One region of the Kosakonia pseudosacchari genome, then DNA from elsewhere that is predicted to be linked to it. Evidence: predicted binding sites of a transcription regulator. Region 1 holds the regulator's gene; the other holds the start of a gene.
What was found. The regulator Fur, encoded in region 1, represses iron uptake genes when iron is present. The targets are predictions, from matches to a motif close to ATAATAATGAGAACNACTATCAA.
Positions count from the first base shown of each region.

Region 2: the regulator Fur is predicted to act here: its motif matches at 2,785-2,807, upstream of efeU (iron uptake transporter permease EfeU).

Region 1 is NZ_CP063425.1:1,421,983-1,427,203, forward strand. Features, by position in the region: gene IP581_RS06585 (beta-N-acetylhexosaminidase) at 1-2,481, shown strand, start outside; gene fur (ferric iron uptake transcriptional regulator) at 2,601-3,047, opposite strand; gene fldA (flavodoxin FldA) at 3,341-3,871, opposite strand; gene ybfE (LexA regulated protein) at 4,035-4,316, opposite strand; gene ybfF (esterase) at 4,447-5,220, opposite strand.
Region 2 is NZ_CP063425.1:1,778,501-1,783,721, forward strand. Features, by position in the region: gene putP (sodium/proline symporter PutP) at 1-830, shown strand, start outside; gene IP581_RS08245 (DUF3574 domain-containing protein) at 930-1,361, shown strand; gene IP581_RS08250 (NupC/NupG family nucleoside CNT transporter) at 1,397-2,581, opposite strand; gene efeU (iron uptake transporter permease EfeU) at 2,864-3,697, shown strand; gene efeO (iron uptake system protein EfeO) at 3,741-4,868, shown strand; gene efeB (iron uptake transporter deferrochelatase/peroxidase subunit) at 4,873-5,221, shown strand, end outside.

The DNA of each region.
Region 1 (5,221 bases):
GATTGGGCCTCCTGCAACAAAGCTGTCATTACCCTGACCAATAATGGCGACGCGGTCACCGACAAAGGCTGGGCTATTTATTTTCACAGCATTCGCCCGGTGCTGGAGGTGGCAAACGATCAGTTCAAAGTGACCCATATTATGGGCGACTTGCATAAGCTGGAGCCGACCGACAAATTCACCGGTTTCCCGGCGAAGCAGGCGATAGAGATCCCGATTATCAATGAATACTGGCAGTTGTTTATCACGGATGTGCTGCCGCGCTGGTACGTCACCGCCGACGGCGCGACGGCGAAAGTGATTGCTAATACGGACACGGAAGATTTATCCCGCTTTGTTGCGCCGCTTGATAATCAGTGGAAACGCACACCGGACGACAAAAATATCCTGATGACTGCCGAGGCGCGCTTTGAGAAAAATAGCGATGTGAAAGCGCTAAATCTCGCATCGCTACGCGGCCAGATTGTGCCCACGCCGCAGCACGTTAATATCCACGGGCAGGATATCGACTTGGGTAAGGGTGTGAAGCTGGATCTCTCCGCGCTGAGTGCCGATGCACAAGATGCGGTGAAATCACGCTTTGCATTACTGGGCGTGAAAGAGGGCAGTTATCCGCTACGGACTGAAATTGCCAGCAACACCTTTAGCGGCGATGAGGCGGTGTCTGGCGCGTACCGTCTGCATATTGGCGCGAAAGAAACCGTGGTGACCGGCTACGATCAGGCGGGCGTGTTCTACGGTCTGCAATCGCTGCTGTCGCTCGTTCCTGCCACCGGCGAGATGAAGATTGCCGCGCTTGAAGCGAAAGATGCACCGCGTTTTGATTATCGCGGCATCCAGCTGGATGTTGGTCGCAACTTCCACAGTAAAGCGGCGGTACTGCGCCTGTTAGATCAGATGTCGGCGTACAAACTGAACAAATTCCATTTCCATCTGACGGATGATGAAGGCTGGCGCATTGAGATCCCCGGTCTGCCAGAACTGACCGATATCGGCAGTAAACGTTGTCATGATTTGAGTGAGAAAACATGCCTGTTGCCACAGCTCGGTTCCGGACCGGACAGCAATAACAACGGCAGCGGTCACTTCAGCCGTGCCGATTACATCGAAATCCTCAAATACGCCAAAGCGCGACAAATCGAAGTGATCCCGGAAATCGATATGCCAGCTCATGCGCGTGCCGCGGTAATCTCTATGGAAGCGCGGTATGAGCGCCTGATGAAAGAGGGCAAAGAGAAAGAGGCGAACCAGTACCGTTTACTGGATCCGACGGATACCTCCAACACCACCGGTGTGCAGTTCTATAACCGCACCGGCTATCTCAATCCGTGCCTCGATTCGTCGCGTAACTTTGTAGACAAAGTGATTGGCGAAATCCAGCAGATGCATAAAGAAGCCGGACTGCCGCTGAATACCTGGCATTTTGGTGGCGACGAAGCGAAAAATATCTATCTGGGCGCCGGTTATACGGATCAGAAAAAACCGGAAGCGGGCAAAGGCATTATTGATCAGAGCAATCAGGATAAGCCGTGGGCGAAATCGCAAGCCTGCCAGGCGATGATCAAAGAGGGCAAAGTTGCCGACGTTGAACATCTCTCCAGCTATTTTGGCGTTGAGGTCAGCAAGCTGGTGAAAGCGCACGGCATTGACACGATGCAGGCGTGGCAGGACGGTTTGAAAGATGCCAAAGATGCGTCGGTGTTCGCCACCGATCATGTCAACGTGAACTTCTGGGACACGCTCTACTGGGGCGGTTTTGACTCGGTAAATGACTGGGCGAACAAAGGTTTCCGCGTGGTGGTCTCTAACCCGGATTACGTTTATCTCGACTTCCCGAATGAGGTCAACCCGGCCGAAAGCGGTTACTATTGGGGCACGCGTTTTAGCGATGAACGTAAGATATTCAGCTTCGCCCCGGACAATATGCCGCAGAACGCAGAAACCTCGCTTGATCGCGATGGCACCCCGTTTAGCGCGAAGTCCGACAAACCGTGGCCGGGTGCGTATGGCCTTTCTGCGCAGCTGTGGAGCGAGGTGGTGCGCACCGATAATCAGATGGAGTACATGATCTATCCACGTATGATTTCGGTGGCGGAACGCGCATGGCACCGCGCGGGCTGGGAGCAGGATTACAAAGCCGGGCGTGAATACAAAGGCGGTGAGACACATCTGGTGGATGTGAAAGCGCTGGAAAGGGACTGGCAACGCTTTGCTAATCTGTTAGGCCATCGTGAACTGGCGAAACTGGACAAAGCGGGCGTGCACTATCGCTTGCCTGTGCCGGGCGCTCGCGTGGTCGGTGGAAAACTGGAAGCCAATACCAGTTTCCCGGGCATGGTGGTTGAGTTCTCAACCGACGGCGGCAAAAACTGGCAGCGCTACGACGATAAAGCGCGTCCGCAGGTGAGCGGGGAAGTGCAGGTGCGCACCGCCAGCCCGGACGGTAAACGCTTTAGCCGTGTCGACAGCGTAAAAGCGTAATGTGATGTGGTGATTAAACCCGGCGGCGCGAGCTTGCCGGGTTTTTCTTTTTTGCCGTTATCGTTATTGCAGATAAAAAAAAGCCAACCGTCAGGCTGGCTTTTAGGTTTTAAACGCTATTATTTCGCGTCGTGCGCGTGTTCATCTTCGCGGCAGTCACCTTCGGCGCAGTGGCCGTAAAGGTAAAGACTGTGGTTAGTCAGGCGAATACCGTGTTTCGCGGCGATTTCACGCTGACGCGCTTCAATGGAGTCATCACTGAATTCAATCACCTTGCCGCAATCGAGGCAGATCAGGTGATCGTGGTGATGTTGTTGAGTCAGTTCAAAAACGGACTTGCCGCCTTCGAAGTTATGACGGGTCACAATCCCGGCGTCATCAAACTGGTTCAGTACACGGTAAACCGTTGCCAGCCCGATCTCTTCGCCCATGTCGATCAGTCGTTTGTATAAATCTTCCGCACTGACATGATGGTTATCCGGTTCCTGAAGCACTTCAAGGATTTTTAACCGAGGAAGCGTGACTTTCAGGCCGGCCTTCTTTAATGCGGTATTGTTGTCAGTCATGCGGAATCTGTCCTGTTGCTATACGATTCACTTCCTTAGCGGAAGTTATAAGGAATGCACCTGGGGTAATGCGTCTCATTATAGAACTGCCATGGCTGGATGAAAACTGCAAGCCCTCAAGTAAAGTAAGCTTATAAAACGTGGTGTCGCCAGCAAAGTCCTTTACGGCGGCACCCAGTTTAGCAGGGCTTATTGTACAGCGATGGAGAAAAAAGTTAAAAATTTGTAGCAATTATTTCCATTGCTTTTATCTATTAATACGGCGTAACCCACAGATTACGCCGTAAAAAAACTCAGGCATTAAGGATATCGTCCAGGTGCAACTCTTCGCGAACCTGTTTTACCCATTTTTGAACGCGTTCGGAAGTCAGCTCGGGTTGACGGTCTTCGTCAATCGCCAGGCCAACGAAGTGGTCATCGTCCGCCAGACCTTTAGAGGCTTCAAAATGGTAGCCCGCGGTTGGCCAGTGACCAACGATGGTCGCGCCGCGCGGTTCGATGATATCGCGAATGGTGCCCAGCGCATCGCAGAAATACTCCGCGTAATCTTCCTGGTCGCCACAGCCGAACAGCGCAACTAATTTACCGTTAAAGTCGATCTCTTCCAGCGTCGGGAAAAAGTCATCCCAGTCGCACTGCGCTTCACCATAGTACCAGGTAGGAATGCCGAGCAACAGAATGTCATACCCTTCGATATCTTCTTTGCTGCTCTTGGCAATGTCATGTACGTCGGCAACATCTTTACCAAGCTGACTCTGAATCATTTTCGCGATGTTTTCGGTGTTGCCGGTGTCGCTGCCGAAGAAAATACCTGTAATTGCCATGAGTAAAATAACCTCTTGAAACTTAATGAGTATGGTGGTGGCGCTACGCCCACAGATAAGGGCAATCATAGCAGAACAGGGAAGCACGCGGAAACTGCTATCGCGTCGGACTGCACTGTATGACACATGAAAGTGTTATTTCGACGATGTTTCGGAGGATTCGCTAGCCGCGCAATGCCTTCAGCTGCGCCAGCAGCATCTCTTCGATAAGCTCGCTGCGGCTCATATCTCGCGCTTCTGCCAGCTCGTTTAACGCATCGACGGCTTCCACGTTGAGTTTTAATTCGACACGCTTAAGCCCACGAACTTTATCGCGTTTTAGCTGATTGCGTTTGTTGATGCGCAACTGTTCATCGCGCGAGAGCGGGTTTGTCTTCGGCCGTCCCGGGCGACGCTCATTCGCGAACAGGTCTAGTGTCGTACGGTCCGTTTGTTCTTTAGCCATGATCTAAATACTACGGGAAAAACAAGCAATCGGGCGGCGCGCCCGGGCTGAATAGCGCGCCATCATACATCAGCACAACGGACACGCCAACGACCGGGCGCGTTGAAACGACCAGTCGCCGCCTTTTTAATCAATTTGTCTTTTCAGCGAGATAGCGACGAATAGCACGCAAAACCGCGTCGGGTTTCTCGGCATGTACCCAATGGCCGGCACCGGCAATGACATGCGCCCGCGCCTGCGGGAACTGCGCCAGCAGCGCGTCACGGTACGCTTCAGTGACATAAGGGGAGTTTCCGCCGCGAACAAACAGGGCCGGTTTATGCCATGCAGGAACCGTTTCCCAGCCGACAATATGCGGATACTGCTCCCATAACACCGGCACATTGAAACGCCATGCGCCGTCGACAAAGGATTTCAGCAGGAACTGAATGACACCTTCTTCATTTATATGTTCGCGCATCAGAGCGGCGGCTTGCTGGCGAGTGGATGCCCCGGCATCGTTCACCGCATTGATGGCGGCAAAAATTTCGTCATGGCGGCGCACCTGGTAATCCACAGGCGCAATATCAATCGCCACCAGTTGATCAATACGCTCCGGCGCAAGCGCTGTTAACGCCATCACGGCTTTACCGCCCATGGAGTGGCCAATAAAGGTCGCTTTGTCGAGTTGATGAGCGTTCAGCGTATCCAGCAGATCCTGCGCCATGGCCGGGTAGTTCATTTCTGAAGCGCGTTCTGAAAGACCGTGGTTACGCATATCCACTTGCAACACGTCATGATCCTGAACCAGTTCACGGGCGAGCACGCCAAGGTTATCAAGGCTACCGAAAAGACCGTGAACAAGGACGATCGGAGAATTGTTGTGCGGATGTTGCGCAGTTTGCGCGCGCGTATTCAATTTCATG
Region 2 (5,221 bases), 360 kb from region 1:
TCGATATGCTGAAAGGCTTGAATTTTGTCGCCATCGTCTCGCTGATGGGCTGGGGGCTGGGTTATTTCGGCCAGCCGCATATTCTGGCGCGTTTTATGGCCGCCGATTCCCATCACACCATTGTCCATGCGCGTCGCATCAGTATGACGTGGATGATCCTGTGCCTGGCGGGCGCGGTGGCGGTGGGCTTTTTCGGCATCGCTTATTTCAGTAACAACCCGTCGGTAGCCGGGGCTGTTGATCAAAACGCCGAGCGCGTGTTTATCGAGCTGGCGCAAATTCTGTTCAACCCATGGATTGCCGGGGTGCTGCTGTCGGCGATCCTCGCCGCCGTGATGTCAACGCTGAGCTGCCAGTTGCTGGTGTGCTCCAGCGCGATCACCGAAGATTTCTACAAAGCGTTTTTGCGTAAGGGCGCGAGCCAGCGCGAGCTGGTATGGGTAGGGCGCGCAATGGTATTGCTGGTGGCGCTGGTGGCGATTGCGCTGGCGGCGAACCCGGAAAACCGCGTGCTGGGTCTGGTAAGTTATGCGTGGGCGGGCTTCGGGGCGGCGTTTGGCCCGGTGGTGCTGTTCTCGGTGATGTGGTCGCGCATGACGCGTAACGGCGCGCTGGCGGGAATGATCATCGGCGCGGTGACGGTGATTGTCTGGAAACACTACGCCTGGCTGGATCTGTATGAAATCATTCCGGGCTTTGTTTTCGGCAGTATCGGCATTGTGGTGTTTAGCCTGCTGGGCAAAGCGCCTTCCGCGCAGATGCAGCAGCGTTTTGCCGAGGCAGATGCGCATTACCGCTCTGCGCCGCCATCGCGTTTACAGGCTGAATAAATAACCGCTTATGAAAAACCCGCTGCGGCGGGTTTTTTTATTGCTAAATAATTGTAATTACGCTGTTATCTCACAACGAATAACAATGAGGATAGCGACATGACGTTAAAGACAGGGTTCACTGCATTGATGATGGCGGGTTTACTGGCGGGGTGTGTTTCGCCAGCGGGAAAACACCCGAATGCGGCTGCGCAAACCTGCAAAGCGGAAAACCAGATGCAGCAAACCACGCTCTATTACGGTTTAACCCGCCAGGGCGGCAAAGCGATTACCGCGCAGGAGTGGCAGCAGTATGTGGATAACGATGTCACACCGCGTTTTCGTGACGGGTTGACCACATTTGATGCGCAGGGACAGTGGCTGGGTAGCAACGGGAAAGTGTCGAAGGAGCCAAGCAAAGCGCTGATGCTGATCCACCGTGTGGATGCGCAAAGTGACACGAAAATTGGTGCGCTGCGTGATATCTACAAATCACGCTTTGCCCAGGAATCGGTGATGCGCGTCGATCAGCCGGTCTGCGTGCAATTCTGATGTAATGCCCCCTCCCGCAGGAGAGGGGCATTTTTTTACAGCACGACGCCCGCAAATGCCGCTGAGAGCAAACTCACCAGCGTTGCGCCGTACACTAAGCGCAGACCAAAACGGGAAACCGAATTTCCCTGTTGCTCGTTCAACCCCTTAATTGCCCCTGCCACAATGCCGATCGAGGCAAAGTTGGCGAACGATACCAGGAACACGGAAAGAATACCCAACCCGCGCGGTGTCATCTGAGCGGCGATTTTTTGCAGCTCAATCATCGCCACAAATTCGTTCGCCACCAGTTTGGTCGCCATGATACTGCCGGCATTCAACGCATCGCCAAGCGGGATACCAATCAGCCATGCCAGCGGATAAAAGACATAGCCGAGGATCTGCTGAAAACTGATACCGAACAGTGTGGAGAAGAGGGCGTTGACGGCGCTAATCAGCGCAATAAAGCCAATCAGCATCGCCAGAATAATCATCGCCACTTTGAAACCCGCGAGGATGTACTCGCCGAGCATCTCAAAGAAGCTTTGCGATTCGTGGAGCTTTTCCAGTTTGACCTCGGCTTCCGCTTCCGGGCGCGTCGGGTTAATCACCGACAGCACAATGAAGGTACTGAACATATTGAGGACTAGCGCGGCGACCACATATTTCGCATCCAGCATGGTCATATAAGCGCCGACAATCGACAACGACACCGTCGACATCGCCGTTGCTGCCATGGTGAACAGGCGGCGCGAGGAGAGATCCGCGAGAATGCCTTTATAGGCGATGAAGTTCTCCGACTGGCCGAGGATCAGCGAGCTGACGGCATTGAAAGATTCCAGTTTGCCCATGCCGTTCAGTTTTGACAGCAATGTGCCTATCAAACGAATAAAAATGGGCAGAATACGCCAGTGCTGCAAAATGCCGATCAGCGCGGAGATAAAGACGATAGGGCACAGCACGCCGAGGAAGATAAATGCCAGCCCTTTTTCGCTCATTCCGCCGAAGACAAAGCTGGTGCCTTCGCCCGCGAATTTCAGCAGCGCTTCAAAGAAGCCGGAAACGTATTTAATCAGCGTTAATCCGCTTTGCGCGTGCAGGAAGAACCACGCCAGCGCCAGTTCAATGACAATTAATTGCAGGATAAAGCGAAAACGAATGTGCCGGCGGTCAAAACTCACCAGCCAGGCCAGCGCGAGGATCACCACCAGCGCCAGCAAAAAATGGAAGAAGTTAGTCATGTCTTTAATTTTGCAGGTAAACGAAACGGGGCGTTTATTTAGCCATAGCGCCGGAGTGGGGTAAATACAAAGTTAAAGTTTTGTAAGCTATATTTTAGCTTTATTTCAGCCACTTCGGCATAACGCGCCAACCCGCACAGTTAGCCTGCTACGCGGTTACATCCAGTTATCATTCTCAACATTTTTCGCTTGAGTTTCCTTGCGCCGTAATGATAATCACTATCAATGCAATTTACTTTTCTTTGCAACCGTTGACCGCGCATGACATTAGGGGTTTCCTCCATGTTTGTTCCATTTTTGATTATGTTACGTGAAGGCCTCGAAGCGGCGCTGATCGTCAGCCTGATTGCCAGTTATCTGAAACGTACCCAGCGTGGGCGCTGGATAAGTGTGATGTGGATTGGTGTTTTTCTTGCCGCTGCGCTCTGTCTTGGGCTTGGCATTGCGATTAACGAAACCACCGGCGAGTTCCCGCAAAAAGAGCAGGAGTTGTTTGAAGGCATTGTCGCGGTGATCGCTGTGGTGATCCTCACCTGGATGGTGTTCTGGATGCGCAAAGTGTCGCGCAACGTCAAAGTGCAACTGGAGCAGGCGGTCGACAGCGCGCTGGCGCGCAGTCATAACCACGGTTGGGCGCTGATCCTGATGGTCTTTTTCGCCGTGGCGCGCGAAGGGCTGGAATCGGTGTTCTTTCTGCTGGCGGCGTTCCAGCAGGATGTCGGCGTCTGGCCGCCGCTGGGCGCGGTGCTGGGGCTGGCCACGGCGGTGGTGCTCGGTTTTCTGCTTTACTGGGGCGGCGTGCGTCTGAACCTTGGCGCGTTTTTCAAATGGACCAGCCTGTTTATTCTGTTTGTCGCCGCCGGGCTTGCCGCAGGCGCAATCCGCGCGTTCCACGAAGCGGGATTATGGAACCACTTTCAGGATGTGGCCTTCGATTTCAGTAATGTGCTCACCACGCATTCCCTCACCGGTACGCTGCTGGAAGGGATTTTTGGTTATCAGGAAACGCCAAGCGTCAGCGAAGTGGTGGTTTACTTTATCTATCTGATCCCGGCGCTGGTGATGTTTGTTTTACCGCCTCGCGCGGGGGCGCAGCCTTCACGGGCGGCACCATAATCGATCGCTTTATAGTTACAACATACTAATTAAGGGAAAGGACATGGCAATTCATTTTCGTCGTAGTGCGTTACAGGCCGGGATGGCGGCATTTATCTCCAGCGCTTTCGCGGTGCAGGCTGCAGATATCCCGCAGGTGAAAGTCACGGTTACGGACAAGCAGTGTGAGCCGATGAACCTGACGGTTAACGCGGGTAAAACGCAGTTTATTATTCTCAACCACAGCCAGAAAGCGCTCGAGTGGGAGATCCTCAAAGGCGTGATGGTGGTTGAAGAGCGTGAAAATATCGCGCCAGGTTTCAGCCAGAAGCTGACAGCCAACTTACAGCCAGGCGAGTATGAGATGACCTGCGGTTTGTTAACCAACCCGAAAGGTAAGCTGGTGGTGAAAGGCGCGGCGACGGCCGATGCGGCAAAAGGTGACGCGCTGCTGAGCCTGAGCGGAGCCATTACCGAGTATAAAGCGTATGTGGTTGCCGAAACGGCGCAGCTGGTTTCCGGCACCAAAGCATTCACCGAGGCGGTAAAAGCGGGCGATATTGAAAAAGCGAAAGCGCTGTACGCGCCGACGCGCCAGCACTACGAGCGTATTGAACCGATTGCGGAGCTTTTCTCCGATCTCGATGGCAGCATTGATGCCCGCGAAGATGATTACGAGCATAAAGCCGCCGATCCGAAATTCACCGGTTTCCATCGTCTGGAAAAAGCGCTGTTTGGCGATAACAGCACGAAGGACATGGGCAAATATGCCGATCAGCTCTACTCCGATGTGTCTGATCTGCAAACACGTATTAATGAGCTGGCGTTCCCGCCATCCAAAGTGGTCGGCGGCGCAGCCGGGCTGATTGAAGAAGTGGCCGCGAGCAAAATCAGCGGTGAAGAAGATCGCTACAGCCACACTGATCTGTGGGATTTCCAGGCCAACGTCGATGGCGCCCAGAAAATCGTTGATTTGCTGCGTCCGCAACTGCAGAAAGATAACGCCGAACTGCTGGCGAAAGTCGATGCCAACTTTAAGAAAGTGGATACCATCCTTGCGAAATACCGCACTAAAGACGGGTATGAAACCTACGATAAGTTGACCGACGCCGACCGCAATGCGCTGAAAGGGCCGATCACCACACTGGCGGAAGATTTGGCGCAGTTGCGCGGCGTGCTGGGGCTGGACTAATACCATGAAGCAAGATGATAACAACGACGTCAGCGAACCTTCCCGGCGCCGTTTATTGAAAAGTATGGGCGCGCTGGGCGGCGCGCTTGCCCTGGCTGGCGGATGCCCGGTCGCGCATGCGGTAACACCGAAGAGCGCACCGGGGACGCTTTCACCGGATGCGCGTATGGAAAAACAGCCTTTTTTAGGTGCGCATCAGGCCGGAATTTTGACGCCACAGCAGGCGTCAATGATGCTGGTGGCGTTTGACGTGCTGGCTGCGGATAAAGCCGATCTCGAACGGCTGTTCCGCTTATTGACGCAGCGCATCTCGTTTCTGACCTCCGGCGGCCCGGCTCCGGAGACAACGAACC